DNA from 2 places in the Enterobacter cancerogenus genome. Region 2 is predicted to be linked to the other one. Evidence: predicted binding sites of a transcription regulator. Region 2 holds the regulator's gene; the other holds the start of a gene.
What was found. Region 2 encodes Fur, which represses iron uptake genes when iron is present. Its sites were predicted from a motif close to ATAATAATGAGAACNACTATCAA; they were not measured.
Positions count from the first base shown of each region.

Region 1: bfd (bacterioferritin-associated ferredoxin) is a predicted target of Fur. The motif match lies at 2,532-2,554, and genes of this name have one in related genera.

Region 1 covers NZ_CP077290.1:3,140,143-3,145,712, reverse strand. The annotation lists gene rplC (50S ribosomal protein L3) at 1-571, opposite strand, end outside; gene rpsJ (30S ribosomal protein S10) at 604-915, opposite strand; gene I6L58_RS14795 (prepilin peptidase) at 1,297-1,770, shown strand; gene bfr (bacterioferritin) at 1,754-2,230, opposite strand; gene bfd (bacterioferritin-associated ferredoxin) at 2,303-2,497, opposite strand; gene tuf (elongation factor Tu) at 2,675-3,859, opposite strand; gene fusA (elongation factor G) at 3,929-5,570, opposite strand, start outside.
Region 2 covers NZ_CP077290.1:1,275,749-1,281,318, forward strand. The annotation lists gene pgm (phosphoglucomutase (alpha-D-glucose-1,6-bisphosphate-dependent)) at 1-43, opposite strand, end outside; gene seqA (replication initiation negative regulator SeqA) at 68-616, opposite strand; gene ybfF (esterase) at 800-1,573, shown strand; gene ybfE (LexA regulated protein) at 1,703-1,990, shown strand; gene fldA (flavodoxin FldA) at 2,146-2,676, shown strand; gene fur (ferric iron uptake transcriptional regulator) at 2,968-3,414, shown strand; gene chiQ (ChiQ/YbfN family lipoprotein) at 3,557-3,886, opposite strand; gene chiP (chitoporin ChiP) at 3,929-5,326, opposite strand.

The sequences.
Region 1 (5,570 bases), 1.9 Mb from region 2:
CTTTAACCAGCAGCAGGTTGCGCTCAGCGTCAACACGTACTACGTCCAGGCTCTGAACGGTTACACGTTCGTTACCCAGCTGACCTGCCATTTTCTTGCCTTTGAACACTTTGCCCGGAGTCTGGTTCTGACCGATAGAACCCGGAACGCGGTGAGACAAGGAGTTACCGTGAGTAGCGTCCTGGGTACGGAAGTTCCAGCGCTTAACGGTACCAGCAAAACCTTTACCTTTAGAGGTACCGGTTACGTCAACTTTTTTAACGTCAGCAAACAGCTCAACGCTAATATCCTGACCTACGGTGAACTCTTCGCCTTCAGCAAGACGGAATTCCCACAGACCACGGCCAGCTTCAACGCCAGCTTTAGCGAAGTGACCCGCTTCTGGTTTGGTTACACGGTTAGCTTTTTTAGCACCAGTGGTCACCTGAACAGCGCGGTAGCCATCGTTAGCCAGATCTTTAACCTGAGTAACGCGGTTTGCTTCAACTTCGATTACGGTTACTGGGATTGAAACGCCATCTTCAGTGAAGATGCGGGTCATGCCCACTTTTTTACCGACTAAACCAATCATTGTATCAACCTCTCAATCGCTCGATGACCTGATTAACCCAGGCTGATCTGCACGTCTACACCGGCAGCCAGATCCAGACGCATCAGAGCATCAACGGTTTTCTCAGTTGGCTCAACGATGTCAACCAGACGCTTGTGAGTGCGGATTTCGTACTGATCACGCGCGTCTTTGTTAACGTGCGGAGAGATCAGAACGGTAAAGCGCTCTTTGCGGGTCGGCAGCGGGATCGGACCACGGACTTGCGCACCAGTGCGCTTAGCAGTCTCGACGATTTCCGCGGTTGATTGATCGATCAGACGATGATCAAACGCTTTAAGGCGGATACGGATTCTTTGGTTCTGCATGAGACCAGAGCTCCAATTATTTTATAAACGAAAATGATTACTCCTCAAACCCATTACGATTGATGGGAGAGTGTAACCGTTCTTACGTAGCTCCCCAATTGGGAGCATTGTTGAGCAACAAAATGAGTCACTCCGGTTCTGATTGAACCCGCCGTCAATTACGACAAGCCCGCGCATTATACGTAAATATGCGCAAGACGCAAGTGTCGTTTAGAAAATAAGCGCCAGAGAGTCATTATGCTCAGCCCCTCGCAAACTTTCTGGCAACGCCTCGCTTTTCAACTCTTTCCTTGAAGCCGCCACGCAGGACTCCATTTTTCAATTTGCTAGCCGTCAACGTTGTGAGGAAGATGCGCAAAACCTCTTTTCAAGGATGATGACATGCTGACTGCCCTGCCCTTTCTCCTCATCTATTTATTGCTTGCGGCTTTACTGGTACGCGAAGATGTTCGCTCCGGGTTACTACCGGACCGCTACGTGTGCCCGCTCCTCTGGACAGGACTGCTTTTCCAGCTTTGCCTTCACCCGCAGTTTCTCCCCAGCGCAGTGGCTGGCGCGATGGCAGGCTATCTGGGTTTCGCGGCAATTTACTGGGGGTATCGACTGGTTTGTCATCGCGAGGGGTTGGGCTATGGCGACGTAAAATACCTGGCAGCGCTAGGTGCATGGCATGGCTGGTGCATTTTGCCCCTTCTGGCACTCGTTGCAGCGCTGATGGCGCTCCTTTATCTTCTTATTCTCTCTTTATGGCATCCTGAAAAAGAGCCATTAAAAAACCCACTGCCTTTTGGACCATTTCTGGCAGCAGCGGGTTTATGCGTCGGCTGGCAAAGTCTGATTAACTTTCCACTTTGATCTGCGACTGAAGATAGTTCGGCAGGCCTATTTTGCTAATCAGATCCAGCTCGGTTTCAAGCCAGTCGATGTGGCCTTCTTCATCGGCAAGAATCTGAATCATCATGTCGCGGCTAACGTAATCATGGACGCTATCGGCATAGGCGATAGCTTCACGCAGGTCTTTCGCCCCTTCAAGCTCAAGATTCAGATCGGAACGGAGCATCTCCTCGACGTCTTCGCCGATGCCCAGTTTGCCGAGATCCTGCAGGTTAGGAATGCCTTCAAGGAATAAAATACGCTCGATGTACTTATCGGCGTGTTTCATCTCATCGATGGATTCGTGGTATTCAACATCGTTGAGGCGCGTCAGGCCCCAGTTTTTGAACATTCTTGCATGAAGAAAATACTGGTTGATTGCGACAAGCTCATTTCCCAATAATTTATTGAGATAACTTATGATTTTAACATCACCTTTCATTATATAGTCCCTCCGCTTCCACTCATTGAAGCGTAGAACGGGCTACAGGGATGTCAAAAAAAAGAGAGGCGCTCAGGCAATCTCTTTGAATTCTGGGATCTGCATCAGTTCATCCTGCATGATCTCACGGGCAGCACGAACGCACTTACCGCATTGATTTCCCACTGGAACAAACTTGCGCAGCTGCTGGAAGGATTGTGGCTGAAATTGACGAACGGCCTGACGAATTTTTTTATCACTCACACCATTACAAAGACAAACGTACATACACACTCCCGTTCAAAATATGCGCAAAGTGTAAGTGAGAATGGTTATGATTACAATAGCACAAGCCGCAGGATACGCGTCGGGAGAGTACAAAAAATGCGAAAATTTGTGACAGCACTAAATCGCAGAAAACAAAAAAGGACGCCGAAGCGTCCTTTTTAATTCAGGGATAATTAATTAGCCCAGAACTTTAGCAACAACGCCCGCGCCAACGGTACGGCCGCCTTCACGGATTGCGAAACGCAGACCGTCGTCCATCGCGATTGGGTGGATCAGCGTCACAACCATCTTGATGTTGTCGCCTGGCATTACCATCTCTACGCCTTCTGGCAGTTCGATGGTACCGGTCACGTCAGTTGTACGGAAGTAGAACTGTGGACGGTAGCCTTTGAAGAACGGAGTATGACGGCCGCCTTCGTCTTTGGACAGGATGTACACTTCAGATTCGAACTTGGTGTGTGGCTTGATTGAGCCTGGCTTCGCCAGAACCTGACCACGTTCGATTTCTTCACGTTTGATACCACGCAGCAGAACACCAACGTTCTCACCAGCACGGCCTTCGTCCAGCAGTTTGCGGAACATTTCAACGCCAGTACAGGTAGACTTAGCAGTCTCTTTGATACCAACGATTTCAACTTCTTCACCAACTTTGATGATACCGCGCTCTACACGACCGGTAACAACGGTACCACGACCGGAGATGGAGAATACGTCTTCGATTGGCAGCAGGAATGGCTTGTCAATCGCACGCTCTGGTTCTGGGATGTAAGAATCCAGGAAGCCAGCCAGTTCGATGATTTTCTCTTCCCACTCTGCTTCGCCTTCCAGCGCTTTCAGCGCGGAACCACGAACGATTGGGGTGTCGTCGCCTGGGAAATCGTACTGAGACAGCAGTTCACGAACTTCCATCTCTACCAGTTCCAGCAGCTCTTCGTCATCAACCATGTCGCACTTGTTCAGGAACACGATGATGAAAGGAACGCCTACCTGACGACCCAGCAGGATGTGCTCACGAGTCTGAGGCATTGGGCCGTCAGTCGCAGCAACAACCAGGATCGCGCCGTCCATCTGCGCAGCACCGGTGATCATGTTTTTAACATAGTCGGCGTGGCCTGGGCAGTCTACGTGTGCGTAGTGGCGAGTCGGGGTGTCATATTCAACGTGGGACGTGTTGATGGTGATACCACGCGCTTTTTCTTCTGGTGCGTTATCGATCTGGTCGAATGCACGAGCAGCACCGCCGTAGGTTTTAGCCAGTACGGTAGTGATTGCAGCGGTCAGGGTAGTTTTACCATGGTCAACGTGGCCGATAGTACCAACGTTGACGTGCGGTTTTGTACGTTCAAATTTTTCTTTAGACACGGCTATATTCCTTACTATAGTGCTCTCCCCTTCGGAGAGAGCACGGGACTTAGGTTTTAATCCTGTGGATTACTTACCACGGGCTTCGATAACGGCCTGAGCAACGTTGTTAGGCGCATCATCATACTTCAGGAATTCCATGGTGTATGATGCACGACCTTTGGTCAGAGAACGCAGCTGAGTTGCATATCCGAACATTTCAGACAGCGGAACTTCAGCGTGGATCTTAACGCCAGTTACTTCGGATTCCTGACCGCGCAGCATACCGCGACGACGGCTCAAGTCACCGATAACGTCACCGGTGTTCTCTTCAGGAGTCTCTACTTCAACCTTCATGATTGGCTCAAGCAGAACTGGTTTCGCTTTCTTAAAGCCTTCTTTAAAGGCAATAGACGCAGCCAGTTTAAACGCCAGTTCAGAGGAGTCAACGTCGTGGTAAGAACCGAAGTGCAGACGAACACCCATGTCAACAACCGGGTAACCAGCCAGAGGACCAGCTTTCAGCTGCTCCTGGATGCCTTTATCAACGGCAGGGATGTATTCACCAGGAATTACACCACCTTTGATGTCGTTGATGAACTCGTAACCTTTAGGGTTAGAGCCCGGCTCCAGTGGGTACATGTCGATCACAACGTGACCGTACTGACCGCGACCACCAGACTGCTTAGCGTGTTTACCTTCAACATCGGTAACTTTAGAGCGAATCGCTTCACGGTAAGCTACCTGAGGTTTACCCACGTTCGCTTCAACGTTGAATTCACGCTTCATACGGTCAACGATGATGTCCAGGTGCAGTTCACCCATACCAGCGATGATGGTCTGGTTAGATTCTTCATCAGTCCATACGCGGAATGATGGGTCTTCTTTAGCCAGACGGCCCAGAGCCAGACCCATTTTTTCCTGGTCAGCTTTGGTTTTTGGTTCAACGGCGATAGAGATTACCGGCTCTGGGAATTCCATACGCTCCAGAATGATCGGGTGATCCGGGTTACACAGTGTGTCACCAGTAGTCACGTCTTTCAGACCGATTGCTGCAGCGATGTCGCCCGCACGAACTTCTTTGATCTCTTCACGTTTGTTAGCGTGCATCTGTACGATACGGCCAAAACGTTCACGCGCCGCTTTCACGGAGTTCAGGATGGTGTCACCGGAGTTAACCACACCAGAGTAAACGCGGAAGAAGGTCAGGTTACCCACGAATGGGTCGGTAGCAATTTTGAACGCCAGTGCAGAGAACGGCTCGTCATCACTTGCGTGACGCTCAGCCGGAGTATCTTTACCGTCGTCCAGGATGCCGTTGATCGCAGGAACGTCAACCGGGGATGGCAGGTAATCAATTACCGCATCCAGCATCGCCTGAACACCTTTGTTCTTGAACGCAGAACCACAGGTTACCAGGATGATTTCGTTGTTCAGAACGCGCTGACGCAGAGCTTGCTTGATCTCTTCTTCAGTCAGTTCTTCACCACCCAGGTATTTTTCCATCAGCTCTTCAGAAGCTTCCGCTGCGGACTCGATCAGGTTCTGGTGCCATTCGTCAGCCAGGTCCTGCATGTCTGCTGGGATATCTTCGTAAGTGAAGGTAACGCCTGCGTCTTCTTCGTTCCAGTTGATGGCTTTCATTTTCACCAGGTCGATAACGCCGGTGAAAGCTTCTTCAGCACCAATTGCCAGCTGCAGCGGAACAGGGTTCGCGCCCAGACGGGTTTTG
Region 2 (5,570 bases):
CGCTTTGTTGTGCAGGTTGGCCTGCACGGCTGTGATTTGCCATTGCCTGGTCCTTCTGATGCAAGGGTTAAATTGTACCGCAAACCTTTTCAATCAATTCCGCCGGGAACTGCATGGACTGCATGATGTGTTCAATCATGCTGCACTTGCGGCCCGTATTGGTATTGGTGATCACCCAGTACGGTGTGCCCGGGACGTGTTTAGGTTTGGTTTGATTGCCATTTTGCAGCAGCGTCTGCTCATCGCCCGCGAAGTAAACGCGGGTACGACCATGCAGCGACTCGGTCGCTTCAGCAAACGCGGTGTTATCCAGTGAATAAAGTGTAGTCAGCACCAGCATAAAGCGGTTAACCGCCTTTTTCTGTTCTGCATACTCATCTGACAGCAGCAGCTCGCGCATCGCGCGCACTTTGTCTTTCACCGGCGCGACGGCAGGTTTTGCTTGTGCGGTAACACTCGGCTGAGAGACGACATCTTTAGTGGCTGGGGTAGCAGGCTGTGCGGCGGCGGAAATTTTGAGCATACGCCGTAAAATGTCGGACGCGCTCTCCCCGATATGCCGCGTCTGGCTGGCAATATACTGATAGAGTTCGTCATCAACTTCGATTGTTTTCATCTTAATCCAGTGCGATATCTTATCTGAATACAAGTCGTTGGGATTATAGGAGCAAATCCCAACAGCGGATAGCGTCAAACCAGGTTGGCGGCAAAAGTCGGATTAAACTGGATCCTTGCAGCCGGGCGGCAGAATGGACAACATGATACCCTAACCTGACATACGTAAAAAAAGAACTTTGCCATGAAATTGAATACCCGAGCGCAATCTGCACAATCGCCGAACAATAATTCTCCCATCGTACTGGTTCACGGCCTGTTTGGTAGCCTGGATAACCTGGGCATACTGGCGCGCGATCTGGTTGCCGATCATGACATTTTGCAGGTCGATATGCGTAATCATGGCCTTTCCGGGCGTTCGCCTGACATGACTTATGCGGCGATGGCGCAGGATTTGCTGGATACGCTGGATGCCCATCAACTTGAGAAGGTCACTTTAGTCGGGCATTCCATGGGTGGCAAAGCGGTGATGGCGCTGACGGCGCTGGCACCGGAACGTATTGCTGGTCTGGTGGTGGTTGACGTGGCCCCCGTGGATTACGACGTACGTCGCCACGACGAGATTTTCGCGGCGATCAATGCGGTCACGGAGTCTGGCGTGTCTACCCGTCAGCAGGCCGCAGCCGTCATGCGTGAACACCTCGATGAGGAAGGCGTGGTGCAGTTCCTGCTTAAATCCTTTGTCGACGGTCAGTGGCGTTTTAACGTCCCGGTACTTTGGGATCAGTATACTCACATTGTCGGCTGGCAGCCGGTTCCCGCCTGGCAGCACCCTGCCCTCTTTATTACCGGCGGCAATTCACCCTACGTGACCGAGGCGTACCGCGACGCACTGCTGGCGCAGTTCCCACAGGCTCGCGCGCACGTCATCGCCGGGGCGGGCCACTGGGTTCATGCAGAAAAACCGGAGGCGGTCCTGCGCGCTATCCGCCGCTATCTTACTGATACGGCGAATTGATTAAAAAGAGAGCGACTGGAAGACAGAGGGCTTCCAGTCGTTGGCGTGTCGTTTTCGGTGATGTATGATGGCGCGCTTATCGCCCGGGCATTAACAGGGCGGCTTGTTTTCCCCCGAAGTCTCTGAATCATGGCCAAAGAACAAACGGACCGTACGACACTAGACCTGTTCGCGAATGAGCGTCGCCCGGGACGACCCAAGACGAATCCGCTTTCGCGTGATGAACAGCTGCGTATCAATAAACGCAACCAGCTTAAACGCGATAAAAATCGTGGGCTTAAGCGTGTCGAACTGAAGCTCAACGCTGACGCTGTCGATGCGCTAAACGAGCTGGCCTCCGCCCGTGATATCAGCCGCAGCGAGTTGATTGAAGAGATGCTGCTCGCTCAGCTCAACGCGTTACGCAGCAAGGCATAAGTCTGAAAAACCCCCGTATTTCCCTTTTCATGTAGCACAGAGTGCAGTCCTGCGCGATAGCTGTTTCCGCAGGGTTGCCAGTTCTGCTATTATTGCCCTTATCCGTGGACAAATTGCGCCACCATACCATTAAGTTTCAAGAGGTTATTTTACTCATGGCAATCATCGGCATTTTCTTCGGCAGTGATACCGGCAATACCGAAAACATCGCAAAAAACATTCAAAAACAGCTCGGTAAAGACGTTGCCGATGTACATGACATCGCCAAAAGCAGCAAAGAAGACCTCGAAGGTTATGACATCCTGCTGCTGGGTATACCGACCTGGTACTATGGCGAAGCGCAGTGCGACTGGGACGATTTCTTCCCGACGCTCGAAGAAGTGGACTTCAACGGCAAGCTGGTTGCCCTGTTTGGCTGCGGCGACCAGGAAGACTACGCGGAATACTTCTGTGATGCGCTGGGCACCATCCGCGACATCATTGAGCCACGCGGCGCGGCGATTGTCGGCCACTGGCCAACGGCGGGCTACCACTTTGAAGCGTCCAAAGGCCTGGCAGACGACGATCACTTCGTGGGTCTGGCTATCGACGAAGATCGCCAGCCAGAACTGACCGCTGAGCGTGTCGAAAAATGGGTGAAGCAGGTCCGTGAAGAACTGAACCTCGACGACATTCTTAACGCCTGATTTTCCTGCGGCGCAACTGCGGTTGCGCCCGCATGCCAGGTAAAACCGATTAAATTAATTGCTACAAACTTTTAACTTTTTCGCTCAGACCTGTACAATATCCCCCTGATAAAAAGTGGGCTCCATCGAACAAGTTTGTTGGTGATACCACGTTTTTATAAGCATACTTTGCCTGAGACTTGCAGTTTTCATTTAGCCATGGCAGTTCTATAATGAGACGCATTATCCCAGGTGCATTTTCTGTCACTTCTTCTTTTGAAGTGAAACGTTTAGCAACAGGACAGATTCCGCATGACCGACAACAATACCGCATTAAAGAAGGCTGGCCTGAAAGTAACGCTTCCTCGGTTAAAAATCCTTGAAGTGCTTCAGGGGCCAGACAATCACCATGTCAGTGCGGAAGACCTTTACAAGCGTCTTATCGACATGGGCGAAGAAATTGGGCTGGCAACCGTTTATCGTGTGCTGAACCAGTTTGATGACGCGGGCATTGTTACCCGTCATAATTTCGAAGGCGGTAAATCTGTTTTCGAGCTGACCCAGCAACACCACCACGATCATCTGATCTGCCTCGACTGCGGCAAGGTCATTGAGTTCAGCGATGATTCTATTGAATCACGCCAGCGTGAAATTGCCGCGCGCCACGGTATCCGTCTGACTAACCACAGCCTGTACCTGTATGGACACTGTGCGGAAGGCGATTGCCGCGAAGATGAGCACGCGCACGACGCGAAATAAGCAAACTTTCATACTCTGAGCCAGCCGCAAGGTTGGCTTTTTTTTGCCTTAAAAAGCCCGGTGGCGCTGCGCTTACCGGGCCTACGGGCGATGACACCTCTGTAGGTTCGGTAAGCGCAGCGCCACCGGGCGTCAAACAGCGCTATTGGTTATTATTACGAATTTCCTGCCAGATCTTATCGCAACGCTTCTCGACTTCCTGATCGTTACCGGTTTGACGCGCCTGAATACAGGCCTGGTAATCCATCACGCGGACATTCTCCTGCGTCGCGAACTGCTCATGCGCTTTCTCTTTCTTCAGCACATTCAGCACGCTCTGGCAGGCTTCAACTTTCTCCGGCGAGCCTTGCGCGGTATTGATACAGGCGCTGTAGGCCTCTTTCAGACGCGAATCTTCTTTCGGGGCCTGAGGCTGCGCACAGGCCACCAGCCCTGTTGCCAGCATCGCGACCATGACTACTTTTCTTTTCATCTGCCGTCTCCGTTTCGGCGGGCCACGCCCGCCGGGGTTTCATCAGAAAATAGTGAATGGCGCGATGACCATGAATTTCACGTCACGTTCATCCTGGAAGATGTTGCCGTAACCGCCCGCATAGCTTGGGATATCGGAGTGGTTGTCATACTGCGTGAAGTGCAGTTTGAACATGGTGCCCTTGGCACGCCCGTCCTGCAGGGTGTAGCTCGCATCCAGACTGTAGGAGGACTCTTTCAGGCGGTAATTAGGATCGTAGTACGCATCCGGGGTTGCCATATCAGCAGGCTTCGCGTCCCACGCGTAAGCATAAGAAGCACCGACCGCCCAGCCTGGCAGATTCCAGTTTTTCAGGTCATACATTGCACCGAAGAAGACGGCTTTTTCACCGTCGGCGTTGAAGTCAGAGCGGTTATCCCACCAGATATCCAGACGACCGTTTGATGATGCATAAGTTGGGGTCATACGCTGCAGGAAGTAACCCTGCTGCCCTTCCGCCTTCACCCACGTCCCTTCCAGACGCAGGTCAACCTGGCCCACCTTGTAACCGAAGGTCAGCGCCTGCAGCCATGCGGTACCGTCGTAGATATCGTTAACGGTGCCGTTGCTGGCTTTATCACGCGTGCCATAGAACTGATAGCTGGTGCTCAGCGGGCTGCCCACAACGTCGAATTTGTAGCTGGCTTTCGCGAAATACTGATCGATATAGCCTTCAGCCTGTCCGAAGGCGGCTTCCAGTACCAGGTCGTTTTTGAAGTCATACTTCGCACCCAGGGAGTGGAGGTAGTCCACTTTAGTGGTTTTATCGTTCTGGTAGAACTTATCCATCTCAATGTGCCACGGCGCTTTGTATTCGTTGGTCCACATATAGGAGAAGCTCAGCGCCCCGGCATCGCCGTAGTCAAAATTGGCCCCCGCTTCTGCGCCCTGATAGGTACCCGGCATGAAGCTCCAGTGTGGGGCTAACAGCGTCTGTCCGGTTGGCTGAATATAACCTGCGCGCGCCCATACCGGGCCGTATTTGAATTTCGCCGCAGCCTTATAGAGGCTTATGCCGCTCTTATCCCCGGACCAGTCTTCGTCATAGGCTTTATTGCTGGAGGAGAATGCGATTTCGTTCGGGTGACCGCTGTCGCCGTTTTCCGCCATTTCAATTGCGGTAAACGCCGCAATATCCAGGCCAAACATATCCGCGGCATAACCCGACTGGAAGTCCAGGTTGGCGTTCCAGGTGGAGTGAGAAAGGTTGGTTTTGTATTTGTCTTCAGTGACGTCTTTACGGTCACGCTCACGCTGCCAGTAATAAATTCCGCCCGTGAGGGTTGAATCATCAATGAAACCTTCTGCTTTAGCCTCTGGCGCAATCACCAGGCCCGACATTGCTGTCACACCGGCAATAGCCAGCGCCAGCGCACTACGTTTGCCACTGAACGTACGCATAGATTATTCCTCTTTGACGAATTAAAAACGCCTGAACGGCGAAAAATATAAAAGACCTAATGGTCAGGGGTAGTTAGAAATACCCTCGAATTAACTACCGTCTTTAGGTTATTTTTCGCGACGCGAATTATCAATGCTTTTTCGTGGGCAAAACTCAGGATTATGACGAAGTGCACATAATTAGTAGTGCTTTGTAACATTTACGCCGAAGCGAGTAATGGCGGGGGGAAGCGCGATTTTTCAA